DNA from 4 places in the Escherichia ruysiae genome. Region 3 is predicted to be linked to each of the others. Evidence: predicted binding sites of a transcription regulator. Region 3 holds the regulator's gene; each other region holds the start of a gene.
What was found. The regulator CRP, encoded in region 3, controls carbon source genes, mostly activating them, when cyclic AMP is high. The targets are predictions, from matches to a motif close to ATGTGANNNNNNTCACAT.
Positions count from the first base shown of each region.

Region 1: hpt (hypoxanthine phosphoribosyltransferase) is a predicted target of CRP. The motif match lies at 1,575-1,592, and genes of this name have one in related genera.
Region 2: focA (formate transporter FocA) is a predicted target of CRP. The motif match lies at 2,033-2,050, and genes of this name have one in related genera.
Region 4: drpB (cell division protein DrpB) is a predicted target of CRP. The motif match lies at 1,930-1,947, and genes of this name have one in related genera.

Region 1 covers NZ_JAVIWS010000001.1:3,443,100-3,446,292, forward strand. Annotated here, with positions in the region: gene gcd (quinoprotein glucose dehydrogenase) at 1-1,514, opposite strand, end outside; gene hpt (hypoxanthine phosphoribosyltransferase) at 1,720-2,256, shown strand; gene can (carbonate dehydratase) at 2,297-2,959, opposite strand; gene RGV86_RS16625 (ABC transporter ATP-binding protein) at 3,068-3,193, shown strand, end outside.
Region 2 covers NZ_JAVIWS010000001.1:4,312,241-4,315,433, forward strand. Annotated here, with positions in the region: gene pflB (formate C-acetyltransferase) at 1-1,062, opposite strand, end outside; gene focA (formate transporter FocA) at 1,117-1,974, opposite strand; gene ycaO (30S ribosomal protein S12 methylthiotransferase accessory factor YcaO) at 2,380-3,193, opposite strand, start outside.
Region 3 covers NZ_JAVIWS010000001.1:3,050,612-3,053,804, reverse strand. Annotated here, with positions in the region: gene RGV86_RS14680 (phosphoribulokinase) at 1-368, shown strand, start outside; gene RGV86_RS14675 (OsmC family protein) at 423-827, opposite strand; gene crp (cAMP-activated global transcriptional regulator CRP) at 1,129-1,761, shown strand; gene RGV86_RS14665 (YccS/YhfK family putative transporter) at 1,812-3,193, shown strand, end outside.
Region 4 covers NZ_JAVIWS010000001.1:765,268-768,460, forward strand. Annotated here, with positions in the region: gene dcm (DNA-cytosine methyltransferase) at 1-788, opposite strand, end outside; gene RGV86_RS03950 (phosphohydrolase) at 855-1,550, opposite strand; gene drpB (cell division protein DrpB) at 1,590-1,871, opposite strand; gene ompC (porin OmpC) at 2,520-3,193, shown strand, end outside.

The DNA.
Region 1 (3,193 bases), 390 kb from region 3:
CCATTACGACGATCGAGCACAAAAATGTTGCCGGTTTTCGCCGGAGCGTAAATGACCGGAACCTTTTGACCGTTAACGGTGATATCCGCCAGCGTCGGCTGTGCCGGAAGATCCATATCCCACAGGTCATGGTGAACGGTCTGGTAACTCCACGCCAGTTTCCCGGTAGTGGCATTCAGCGCCAGAATCGAGCTGGCATAACGTTCCTGTTCCGGTGTGCGGTTACCGCCCCAGATATCCGGCGTGGTCACGCCCATCGGCAGATACACCAGATCCAGCTTCGCGTCATAGGCCGCAGGTGCCCACGAGTTTGGCGAGTTAAAGGTAAAGGTGTGTTCGTCAGACGGGATCGCGTTCGGATCTTTCGCGCCCGGATCAAAAGCCCACAGCAGCTCCCCGGTGTTGACATCAAAACCACGGATCACGCCAGATGTTTCACGGGTTGAGAAGTTATCGGTGACTGAACCAGCCATCACGATGGTTTTATCGGTGATAATCGGCGGCGAAGTCGGCTCATACAGACCCGGTTTGGTATCCGGCATATTGCTTTGCAGATTGAGCACGCCTTTATCGGCGAAGGTTTCACACAGCTTGCCGTTTTCAGCGTTAATCGCAATCAGGCGGCCATCATTCACCGGAAGAATGATACGACGCGGGCAATCCGCCATCACTTCCGGCGAAGCAGTTTCTGCTTTGGCTTCATGATAAGAGACGCCACGACAAGTTACGTGCTGGAAAGACTCGTTGGTTTTCAGCTCAGGATCGTAATGCCATTTCTCTTTGCCGCTGGCGGCATCAAGTGCAAACAGGCGCTGGTGAGCAGTACACAGGTAAAGCGTGTCGCCCACTTTTATTGGCGTCACTTCATTGGTGATTTCGCCCGGATCGTTCGGCTGTTTCACATCGCCCGTGCGAAATACCCAGGCTTCTTTCAGGTTGTGGACGTTATCGGCGTTAATTTGTTTCAGCGGCGAAAAGCGTTGGCCTTCCTGATTGCGACCATAGGCAGGCCAGTCCTGATCGGCAACGGGGGAGATGGCTTCTGCTGGCGTGGCATCGGCGCTTAAGGTGCCGTTGATTTCCTGCGGATCGTTAAATCCGGCCCAGGTGAGGATTCCGCCACTAATCAGCAGTGCGACCACCAGTGCGGCAACTGCGCCGCTGGCAGGAATGACCAGGCGACGCCAGACAAACGGCAGGATCAGCCAGATGCCGAAGAAGACCAGAATGTCGCTGCGCGGAGTCAGCGCCCAGAAGTCGAAACCGACTTCCCAGACGCCCCAAATCATAGTGCCGAGCAGCAGAGCCGCGTATAGCCAAAGCGCGGCGCGTTTACTGCGCCACAGCATCCAGGCGACGCCGAGCATCACAAGGCCTGCAATAGGGTAGTACCAGGAGCCGCCAATCGCGACCAGCCAGCCTCCGCCAATGAGAAGATACAGCCCGCAAAGAGCTGCAAAAAGGGCTGTTAGCGTGACGAGTAATCGTCGCGAGCCGGTATTGTTAATTGCCATAAAGAGACACCATTTCAATTCATTAATATTTTAGTAGCAATTAATTATAGGTTTTAACATGTGTGATCGTCATCACAATTTGAGCTTTATTAACAGATTCCGCCAATGAATAGTTTTACTGGTATACTGCGTGTCTTGCGCTTTGCTGCGGTGCCGAAGCTAGCCCGTGCGAAGTGATTTGTTTTTAAATCATATGGTTAGAGATATGAAACATACTGTAGAAGTAATGATCCCCGAAGCGGAGATTAAAGCGCGTATCGCCGAACTGGGTCGTCAGATTACTGAGCGTTACAAAGACAGCGGCAGCGATATGGTGCTGGTAGGCCTGCTGCGTGGCTCATTTATGTTTATGGCGGACCTGTGCCGTGAAGTTCAGGTATCTCATGAAGTCGACTTTATGACCGCCTCCAGCTACGGTAGCGGCATGTCCACCACCCGTGATGTGAAAATCCTCAAAGATCTGGATGAAGATATCCGTGGCAAGGACGTGCTGATTGTTGAAGATATCATCGACTCCGGTAATACACTGTCGAAAGTGCGTGAAATCTTAAGCCTGCGCGAACCGAAGTCGCTGGCGATTTGTACGCTGCTGGATAAACCGTCCCGCCGTGAAGTGAACGTGCCGGTAGAATTTATCGGTTTCTCGATCCCGGATGAGTTTGTGGTGGGTTACGGTATTGATTACGCACAGCGTTACCGCCATCTGCCGTATATCGGCAAAGTGATTCTGCTGGACGAGTAAGTGCGGATTTGCCGGATGTGTTGCATCCGGCATGGCGAATTTATTTGTGATTGATGTGCTTCAGCTTGAGGTTGGAAATCCCGTGACGGTAACGTTGCTCCAGGGTTTCGCGGTTAGTGGCTGTGACATCCAGGTCACGCAGTAAGCCGTCGTGAATGCCGTAAGCCCAGCCGTGAATGGTGACTTTCTGCCCGCGTTTCCACGCTGATTGCATAATGGTGGAGTGACCCAGGTTATATACCTGTTCCATTACGTTCAGTTCGCACAGGGTATCCAGACGACGCTCTGGCGGCATTTCGCCGAGCAATGAGCTATGTTTGAACCAGATATCGCGGATGTGCAGCAGCCAGTTGTTGATAAGCCCCAGTTCCGGGTTTTCAACAGCAGCTTGCACGCCGCCGCAACCATAGTGGCCACAGATAATAATATGTTCAACTTCGAGAACATCCACTGCATACTGAACCACGGAGAGGCAGTTTAGATCGGTGTGAATGACCAGGTTAGCAACATTACGGTGAACAAAGAGTTCGCCCGGCTCAAGACCGGTTAAACGTTCTGCAGGAACGCGACTGTCGGAACATCCAATCCATAGAAAGCGCGGTTTTTGCGCTTGTGCCAGTTTCTCAAAAAACCCGGGATCCTCTTCCACCAGCATTTTTGACCATAGTGCATTATTGCTGATGAGTGTATCTATGTCTTTCATGGAGGTTAACGACCTGTAACCAAATAATTACGTTTGGCTAATATAGGGCAACTCCGGGACGATTTAAACCACAGATAAAGTGTAAGAACGTAAGGTAAGTAAAAATTTATGACCATTGCACTGGAACTTCAACAGCTTAAAAAAACCTATCCAGGCGGCGTTCAGGCGCTTCGTGGAATAGATTTGCAGGTCGAGGCGGGTGATTTTTATGCGCTTCTGGGGCCGAATGGGGCC
Region 2 (3,193 bases), 1.3 Mb from region 3:
GCTGTTTTTGGTAACCAGGGTACGACCGTCGAGGCCCATACCACCGATAGATTCGGTTGCCCAGATCGGGTCGCCAGAGAACAGTTCATCGTACTCCGGAGTACGCAGGAAGCGAACCATACGCAGTTTCATGACCAGGTGGTCAACCATTTCCTGCGCTTCTTGTTCGGTGATCTTGCCAGCTTTCAGGTCGCGTTCGATGTACACATCCAGGAAGGTGGAAGTACGACCGAAGGACATTGCAGCACCGTTCTGAGACTTAACAGCAGCCAGGTAGCCGAAGTAAGTCCACTGGATAGCTTCCTGAGCGTTGGTAGCCGGACCAGAGATGTCGTAGCCGTATTTAGCAGCCATTTCTTTCATCTGACCCAGAGCGCGGTGCTGTTCAGCGATTTCTTCGCGCAGACGGATGGTCTGTTCCAGGTTTACGCCGTTTTCCAGATCAGCCTGCAGAGAGGTGAACTGTGCCAGTTTGTCTTTCATCAGGTAGTCGATACCGTACAGCGCAACGCGACGGTAGTCACCGATGATACGACCACGGCCATAAGCATCTGGCAGGCCGGTCAGAACACCGGATTTACGGCAACGCAGGATGTCCGGAGTGTAAACGTCGAACACGCCCTGGTTGTGAGTTTTACGGTATTCAGTGAAGATTTTTTTGATCATCGGATCCAGTTCGCGGTTGTACGCTTTGCAGGAACCTTCGATCATTTTGATACCACCGAACGGGATAAGAGCACGTTTCAGCGGAGCTTCAGTCTGCAGACCAACGATTTTCTCAAGCTGCTTGTTGATGTAGCCAGCGTCGTGAGAAGTGATGGTGGAAGCAACAGCGGTGTCAAAGTCAACTGGCGCGTGAGTGCGGTTTTCCAGTTTAACGCCTTCCATTACTTTGTCCCACAGGGTGGTGGTCGCTTCAGTAGCGCCAGCCAGGAAGGACTCGTCACCCTCGTACGGAGTGTAGTTTTTCTGAATGAAGTCACGGACGTTTACTTCATTCTGCCAGTCACCTTTGGTAAAACCTTCCCAGGCTGTGGCTAACTTTTCATTAAGCTCGGACATGTAACACCTACCTTCTTAAGTGGATTTTTTATTTACTGCGTACTTCGACAACCATTAATGGTTGTCGTTTTCACGCAGGTAAATGACCCAGTATGTCAACCCAACCAACAAACCACCGCCGATAATATTACCGATCGTAACCGGAATCAGGTTATCAGTGATGAAGTTCATCACGGTCAGGTGAGAAAAATTTTCCGGTGCAGAACCGACAGCGGTCCAGAATTCCGGAGATGCGAAGTCGCGGATTACAATACCCATCGGGATCATAAACATGTTTGCGATACTGTGCTCAAAACCGCTGGCAACAAACATCGCGACCGGCAGCACCATGATAAACGCTTTGTCCATCAGGCTGCGGCCAGAATAGCTCATCCATACTGCCAGGCATACCATCAGGTTAGCCAGGATACCGAGGCAGACAGCCTCAATAAAAGTATGGTGTACTTTGTGGTCGGCGGTTTGTAGGACGTTTAGTCCCCATTGACCATTTGCGGTCATATACTCGCCGGAAAGCCACATTAAAAGCACAAATAACAACGCGCCGACCAGGTTGCCAAAATAGACGTTCAGCCAGTTTTTCGCTAACTGACCCCAGGTGATGCGCCCACTCGCCTTGGCAACAACAATCAACACTGTAGAAGTAAAGAGATCGGCTCCGCAGACAACACAAAGAATCAGCCCCAGAGAGAAGCAAATGCCGCCAACCAGTTTAGCCATGCCAAAGGGCATTGTGCCTGTGCCAGTAGTTGCTGTGATATAGAAGACGAATGCGATTGAGATGAAAACACCGGCGGTAATCGCCAGATAGAAAGTCTTAAGCGGATGTTTCGTTGCTTTATAGACACCTGCCTCTTCGGCCACTTTGGCCATTGCTGCAGGAAGTAAAAGATCAAAAGGGTTGTCAGCTTTCACACTAACTCTCTCTTTATTAAGTCGGCGACGAGATACTAACAAAGCATTATAGATGAGAAATTGATATAGATCATATCTCGCCTGGCTTATAGGCCCGTAACTCGCATGGTTTTTATGCAAATACGGAGTAAATATTTGATTATCCAAATAAAAATAAATTTTAAAAATTAACAAATGAGTTGAATTTTTTCCACATCCTCCGCTAAAACAGTTAATTAAAAGGGAGCATCAGACAAATAAAGTAACAATATCGATCGTATTTACTAAATACAAATTACCGATATTTAACTTTATAATTACAATTATTTTATTAATGCAAATATATGTAAAGCGGGGCATTAAAAAAACGCCCCGTAATATAACTCAGCCGAATCATTAAGCCTACATTGCGTAGGCTATTTGATTTTATTTTGCCCAGAATGCCGCTTTGGCACGCTGCAGCTTTTCGTAGGCTTTTAACAGCGACTGATGCGCCGCAAACGCGTGCAGATCGCTATCTACCGGTTGCAGGCCATAAAACGCCGCTTCGCCACTCATTGCCGCACTGGCTGCTTCTACCGCGTCTGCGCCGTACATACGAACGAAGGCATTCAGATATTGCAGCGGCTGGCGATCTTCTTCCTGCGCCAGCAATAACAATGTTTGCAGGCATCGATAATAGTTGGCGCGTTCCGGACTGAACACCGATGAGTTAAATTCCATCGTCCATTCAGTCCAGACCAGAGCTTGTTCCAGATCGCCGCCAGCCAGTGCCAGCATTGCTTTTAATTCACCGATACGCAGGGTATACCAACCGTTATCTGACCCGGTCGCCAGACCTAACAGCTCACGCACGCGGGTAAAGTCATCAAAACCTTCTTCATCCAGTTGCTCGATGAGGTTCAGGTAATCTTCTTTTTCCCACTCGCTGCCTGGTAGCGAAAGAATCGTTTCACGTAAATGGCTGCCCATACTGTTATTTGCCAGCCACAGATCTTCTGCCGGATAAATATCGGACATACCAGGTACGATAATGCGGCAAGCATAAACGCCCAGATGCTCGTAATCGGCAATATAAACTTCTTTATCCTCTTTGTTGAAGATAGCCATCAGCGTGGCGAACTCTTCTTCAGTGGTGCCAGAGAAATTCCAGTCCACAAACGGATAATCGGCATCTTGTTTGAAAAGATCCCAGGAGATCAAACCGCTGGAATCGATAAAGTGCGTTTCGAGGTTAGTA
Region 3 (3,193 bases):
ACACCAGCGAGCGCGGGCACTCGCGAGAAGCGGTGATGGACTCGGTAGTTCGCTCAATGGAAGACTATATCAACTACATCACACCGCAGTTTTCTCGCACCCACATTAACTTCCAGCGCGTCCCCACCGTTGACACCTCAAACCCCTTCGCCGCAAAAGGCATCCCATCGCTGGATGAAAGCTTTGTGGTAATCCATTTTCGAAATCTGGAAGGAATCGATTTCCCCTGGCTGTTGGCGATGCTGCAAGGCTCGTTCATTTCCCACATCAATACATTAGTGGTGCCGGGCGGCAAAATGGGTCTGGCAATGGAGTTAATTATGCTGCCGCTGGTGCAACGACTGATGGAAGGGAAGAAAATCGAGTAACTCTGCTATTAAGCCGGATAAAATACTCTCCGGCTTCACAACGGGATAGTTAAATCACGCGGCAACCACTTCATACGAGTGAGTAATATTTACCGCTTTTTCCAGCATCAACGCGACTGAGCAATACTTCTCGGCTGAGAGATCAACCGCACGCGCAACCGCTGCATCCTTCAGGTCGCGACCGGTGACGATAAAATGCAGATTAATGTGCGTAAACAGGCGTGGTGCCTCTTCGCGGCGTTCAGAGGTCAATTTTACTTCACAATCGACCACATCCTGACGCCCTTTTTGCAGGATAGAAACCACATCAATGGCGCTGCAACCACCCGCCGCCATCAACACCATTTCCATCGGACTTGGCGCTTTATCGCCTGAGTTGCCGTCCATTAAAATCTGGTGACCAGAGGCGGATTCGCCCAGAAAGGTTAACCCTTCGACCCACTTCACACGCGCTTGCATAATCGAAACTCCATTGCGTCAATTTTCCTGACAGAGTACGCGTACTGACCAAATCGCGCAACGGAAGGCGACCTGGGTCATGCTGAAGCGAGACACCAGGAGACACAACGCGAAAGCTATGCTAAAACAGTCAGGATGCTACAGTAATACATTGATGTACTGCATGTATGTAAAGGACGTCACATTACCGTGCAGTTCAGTTGATAGCCCCTTCCCAGGTAGCGGGAAGCACATTTCGGCAATCCAGAGACAGCGGCGTTTTCTGGCTCTGGAGAAAGCTTATAACAGAGGATAACCGCGCATGGTGCTTGGCAAACCGCAAACAGACCCGACTCTCGAATGGTTCTTGTCTCATTGCCACATTCATAAGTACCCATCCAAGAGCACGCTTATTCACCAGGGTGAAAAAGCGGAAACGCTGTACTACATCGTTAAAGGCTCTGTGGCAGTGCTGATCAAAGACGAGGAGGGTAAAGAAATGATCCTCTCTTATCTGAATCAGGGTGATTTCATTGGCGAACTGGGCCTGTTTGAAGAAGGCCAGGAACGTAGCGCATGGGTACGTGCGAAAACCGCCTGTGAAGTGGCTGAAATTTCCTACAAAAAATTCCGCCAATTAATTCAGGTAAACCCGGATATTCTGATGCGTCTCTCCGCACAGATGGCACGTCGCCTGCAAGTCACTTCAGAGAAAGTGGGCAACCTGGCATTCCTCGATGTAACAGGCCGCATTGCACAGACTCTGCTGAACCTGGCAAAACAACCGGATGCCATGACTCACCCGGACGGTATGCAAATCAAAATTACCCGTCAGGAAATCGGTCAGATTGTCGGCTGTTCTCGTGAAACCGTGGGGCGCATTCTGAAGATGCTGGAAGATCAGAACCTGATCTCCGCACACGGTAAAACCATCGTCGTTTACGGCACTCGTTAATCCCGTCGGAGTGGCGCGTTACTGAGTAGCGCGCCATTTTGTTTAACCCGATGTGGCGCAGACTGATTTACCATCCTGATATCAACTATGCACTACGACAAACGCTGGTGCTATGTTTGCCCGTGGCCGTTGGTCTATTGCTTGGCGAATTAAGGCTTGGGCTGCTCTTTTCCCTCGTCCCCGCCTGTTGCAATATTGCGGGGCTTGATACGCCCCATAAACGCTTTTTCAAACGTTTAATTATTGGTGCGTCGCTGTTTGCCACGTGCAGCTTGCTAACACAACTGCTGCTGGAAAAAGATATCCCCCTGCCATTTCTGCTGACAGGGTTAACGTTGATACTTGGCGTTACTGCCGAGTTAGGGCCATTACACGCAAAATTACTTCCCGCATCGCTGCTGGCAGCTATTTTTACCTTAAGTCTGGCGGGATACATGCCCGTCTGGGAACCGTTGCTCATCTATGCGTTGGGTACACTCTGGTATGGGCTGTTTAACTGGTTTTGGTTCTGGCTCTGGCGCGAACAACCGCTACGCGAGTCACTTAGCCTGCTGTACCGTGAACTGGCAGATTATTGCGAAGCCAAATACAGCCTGCTTACCCAGCACACCGATCCTGAGAAAGCGTTGCCACCGCTGCTGGAACGCCAGCAAAAAGCGGTCGATTTAATTACCCAGTGCTATCAGCAAATGCATATGCTTTCCGCGCAAAATAATACCGATTACAAGCGGATGCTGCGCATTTTCCAGGAGGCGCTGGATTTACAGGAACACATCTCGGTCAGTTTGCATCAGCCAGAAGAGGTGCAAAAGCTGGTCGAGCGTAGCCATGCGGAGGAGGTTATCCGCTGGAATGCGCAAACCGTCGCCACTCGCCTGCGCGTGCTGGCTGATGACATTCTTTACCATCGCCTGCCGACGCGTTTTACGATGGATAAGCAAATTGGCGCACTGGAAAAAATCGCCCGCCAGCATCCGGATAACCCTGTAGGGCAATTCTGCTACTGGCATTTCAGCCGCATCGCCCGCGTGCTGCGAACGCAAAAACCACTCTATACCCGTGACTTACTGGCCGATAAACAGCGCCGAATGCCGTTACTCCCGGCGCTGAAAAGCTATCTTTCCCTGAAATCGCCAGCACTGCGTAATGCAGGACGACTGAGTGTGATGTTAAGCGTTGCCAGCCTGATGGGCACCGCGCTGCATCTGCCGAAATCCTATTGGATACTAATGACGGTATTGCTGGTGACGCAAAATGGTTATGGCGCGACTCGTCTGCGAATTGTGAATCGTTCTGTCGGAACCGTGGTTGGATTAATTATTGCTGGTGTTGCACTGCACTTTAAAATCCCTGAAGGTTACACCCTGACGCTGATGCTTTTCACCACGCTCGCCAGTTACCTGATATTGCGCAAAAACTACGGCTGGGCGAC
Region 4 (3,193 bases), 2.3 Mb from region 3:
GGATCGTCCGGGCCATTATCTTCGGCATCGGCCACGTCATAGCCCAGTTCATCCAGCGTCTGCATGATGATACGGAATGTTTTGCCCTGGTCGTGGCTTTTCAGGTTTTTGACGTTTTCGAGCACAAAAATCGCCGGACGACGGGCATTGATGATACGCACTACATCAAAGAACAGCGTGCCCTGGGTATCGCAAGCGAAACCGTGCGCACGACCAAGTGAGTTCTTTTTCGATACGCCAGCCAGTGAAAACGGCTGGCAAGGAAAACCGGCCAATAAAACATCATGTTCAGGAATGTGCTGACGAATATGTTCTGCCGCCACTTCATCGCTCACACCCTCTTTATGGCTCAGAGTGATGTCGCGGATATCTTCATTAAAGTGATGCGTCGCCGGGTCGCAATAATGGTTAGCTTTGTAGGTGCGCACCGCATGTTTATTCCACTCGCTGGTAAATACACACTGACCGCCAATCGATTCAAAACCGCGACGGATGCCTCCAATACCGGCAAAGAGATCGATAAAGCGAAACGTATAATGCGGATGATGTGCTGGCGGTTTGGGTAACAACGTTTGCAAATGGGCGAACTCTTTTTCGCTTAAGCGGTGCCACACCGAGTCGTTAGCCAGCGCACGTTTTAAAATCGCCGGACTCCAGTGGTTTTCTCCCACGCTATTAAGTTGCGCTACCAGCGTTTTTACATCATAAATTTGCAGCAGTTTCTCCAGCATTGCCTGTGCGGCATTCCCGGTGCTGTATGAATCGGTTACTGATATATTTTCCTGCATAGATTTAACCGGCCATCTGAGATGGCCGACAGGTTAACATAATTACTTCTGTTTAGGGCTACGCGGTCAGTCAACCGGCGAAAACGCATCAATCACCGTATGATCCACACCTTCATTCTCGCCCGCCAGTTCGGCACTGAGCTTAGCCATAAACTCCACCAGAAAACGGGCGTTATGTTGTGCCAGCAGTTTACCTTTTGCCGTTTGCATAGTTTGCGGTAGCTTCAGCAACTTCGTCTGGAAATGATCCAGCGCGTAGCGTTTATCATCGAGTGGGCGACGTTGCGCGAACGGATCTTCACCGTCAAATAGCGCCATCCCCAATGAACCTGAAACTGCAAACACGCGCGCCAGACCTATCGCACCTAATGCTTCCAGCCTGTCTGCATCCTGCACGATTTTGGCTTCCACCGTTAAAGGCGTAATTTGCGCACTGAAACTGTGTGCCGCGATGGCATGGCAAATGGCGTCTATTTTCTCTGACGGAAAATCAGCAAATTCCGCACTTAAAATGCGACGCGTTTCTTCTGCCGCCAGTAAAGAGGAACGCTGCCGTTGCGGATGATTTTTCGCCAGACTCACGACATCATGAAAATAACAGGCGGTTAAAATGACCAGCATATCGACGTCTTCATCTGCCGCCAGTTTCTGCGCTGTCGCCCAGACGCGACGAAAATGACACAGGTCATGAGCCGAGTCCTGGTGTGTATGATGGTTTTTCAACCAACGTTCAAATTGTGCCTGCCAGTGTTGTAAGTTCATACGCGCTCCGCTGCCCAAGGGGCGCAACCTTAGCAGTTTTTACTCATAGCGTCTGCTTCGCGCAGGCCGTGGTCGGGTGTACCAGGCAATACCACCTAACAATGCCCCGACCATAGCCATAAATAAAAATCCCACTAACGCACCTAACCACTTTCCCGCAGTTGAACCTAAATCACTTTCAAATCCTGACACGGGGGCATCGGGGATCCGACTCATTACCCAGATGTAACGCGCCATCACCCAGACAAAATAGCCACACCATGTATAGAAAGCCCACAAAGCCAGTTTGCCGCCAGGGCTGCGAGAGAGTCTTTCTTCCATTGTTGTCGAACCATGCTCCATTTTGAGATAACCCGGAAAATTAAGACCTGATCCTATTATGTGATGAAAGTCACATTTTTCCACATCGGTTGAGCCAGTCAAGTCTCATTCATTTTTTGAACAAATAGATGATTTTTGTTCAATGGCAATAATTACTGGAAAAACAGCTATTAAAAATTTTATTTAACTTTGATCGTAGTTTTATTAATTCACTAATTCAATATATCAGCGAGGAATACAATTATACCTTTTTTGTTTTCTGTGTCATGATAACTCCGTTATTAGCCTTTTATCGTCTTGTTTATATTTTTGAGCCGGCATGATGCCGGCTTTTTTTATGTCATTTTATAATGTGCGCAAGATCACACACGATTTTTAGCGAAACAATCATTGACGCAATCCATTCTTATCAAAAACCAATAACTATTTGATATAAAACCATAAATGTCATGAATATTTATGGTTTTAACTCATAATCGTGAATTATATTAAATAGATTAGAAACATTTTGAAATCTTTTAAATACATTTGTTACATGTATTTCTTAAAATAAAATGAACTTCATAGAATAGTATCCAAATGTGCTTTTTTTGGATAACGGCACTTATTTTTATATTCATGAAGATTATAATCACAAGGGAATACATAATGAAAAGAAAAGTTCTGGCAATGCTGGTCCCGGCGTTATTAGTTGCTGGCGCAGCAAATGCGGCTGAAGTCTATAATAAAGATGGTAATAAACTGGATTTCTACGGAAAAGTAGCGGGTCTACACTATTTTTCTGACAACTCGGGCGCTGATGGCGACATGTCATATGCCCGTATCGGTTTCAAAGGCGAAACTCAGATCGCTGACCAGTTTACTGGTTACGGTCAGTGGGAATACAACCTGCAAGCAAATGGTACTGAAGGTGACGGTGATAACTCAGCAACCCGTCTGGCGTTCGCTGGTTTAGGTTTCGGTCAGAACGGTACTTTCGACTACGGTCGTAACTACGGTGTTGTGTATGATATCGAAGCGTGGACCGATATGCTGCCTGAATTTGGTGGCGATACTTATGCTGGCGCCGACAACTTCATGAACGGCCGTACCAATGGTGTAGCAACCTACCGTAACAATGGCTTCTTCGGTCAGGTTGATGGTCTGAACTTTGCTCTGCAATATCAGGGTAATAATGAAAGTGGTGGACCATTCGGTCAGGAAGGCTCCGGTAGTGGTGATGGACGTAGTCTTTCCAAAGAAAATGGTGATGGTTTCGGTATGTCTACTTCCTACGATTTCGACTTCGGTTTAAGTCTGGGGGCTGCATATTCAAACTCTGA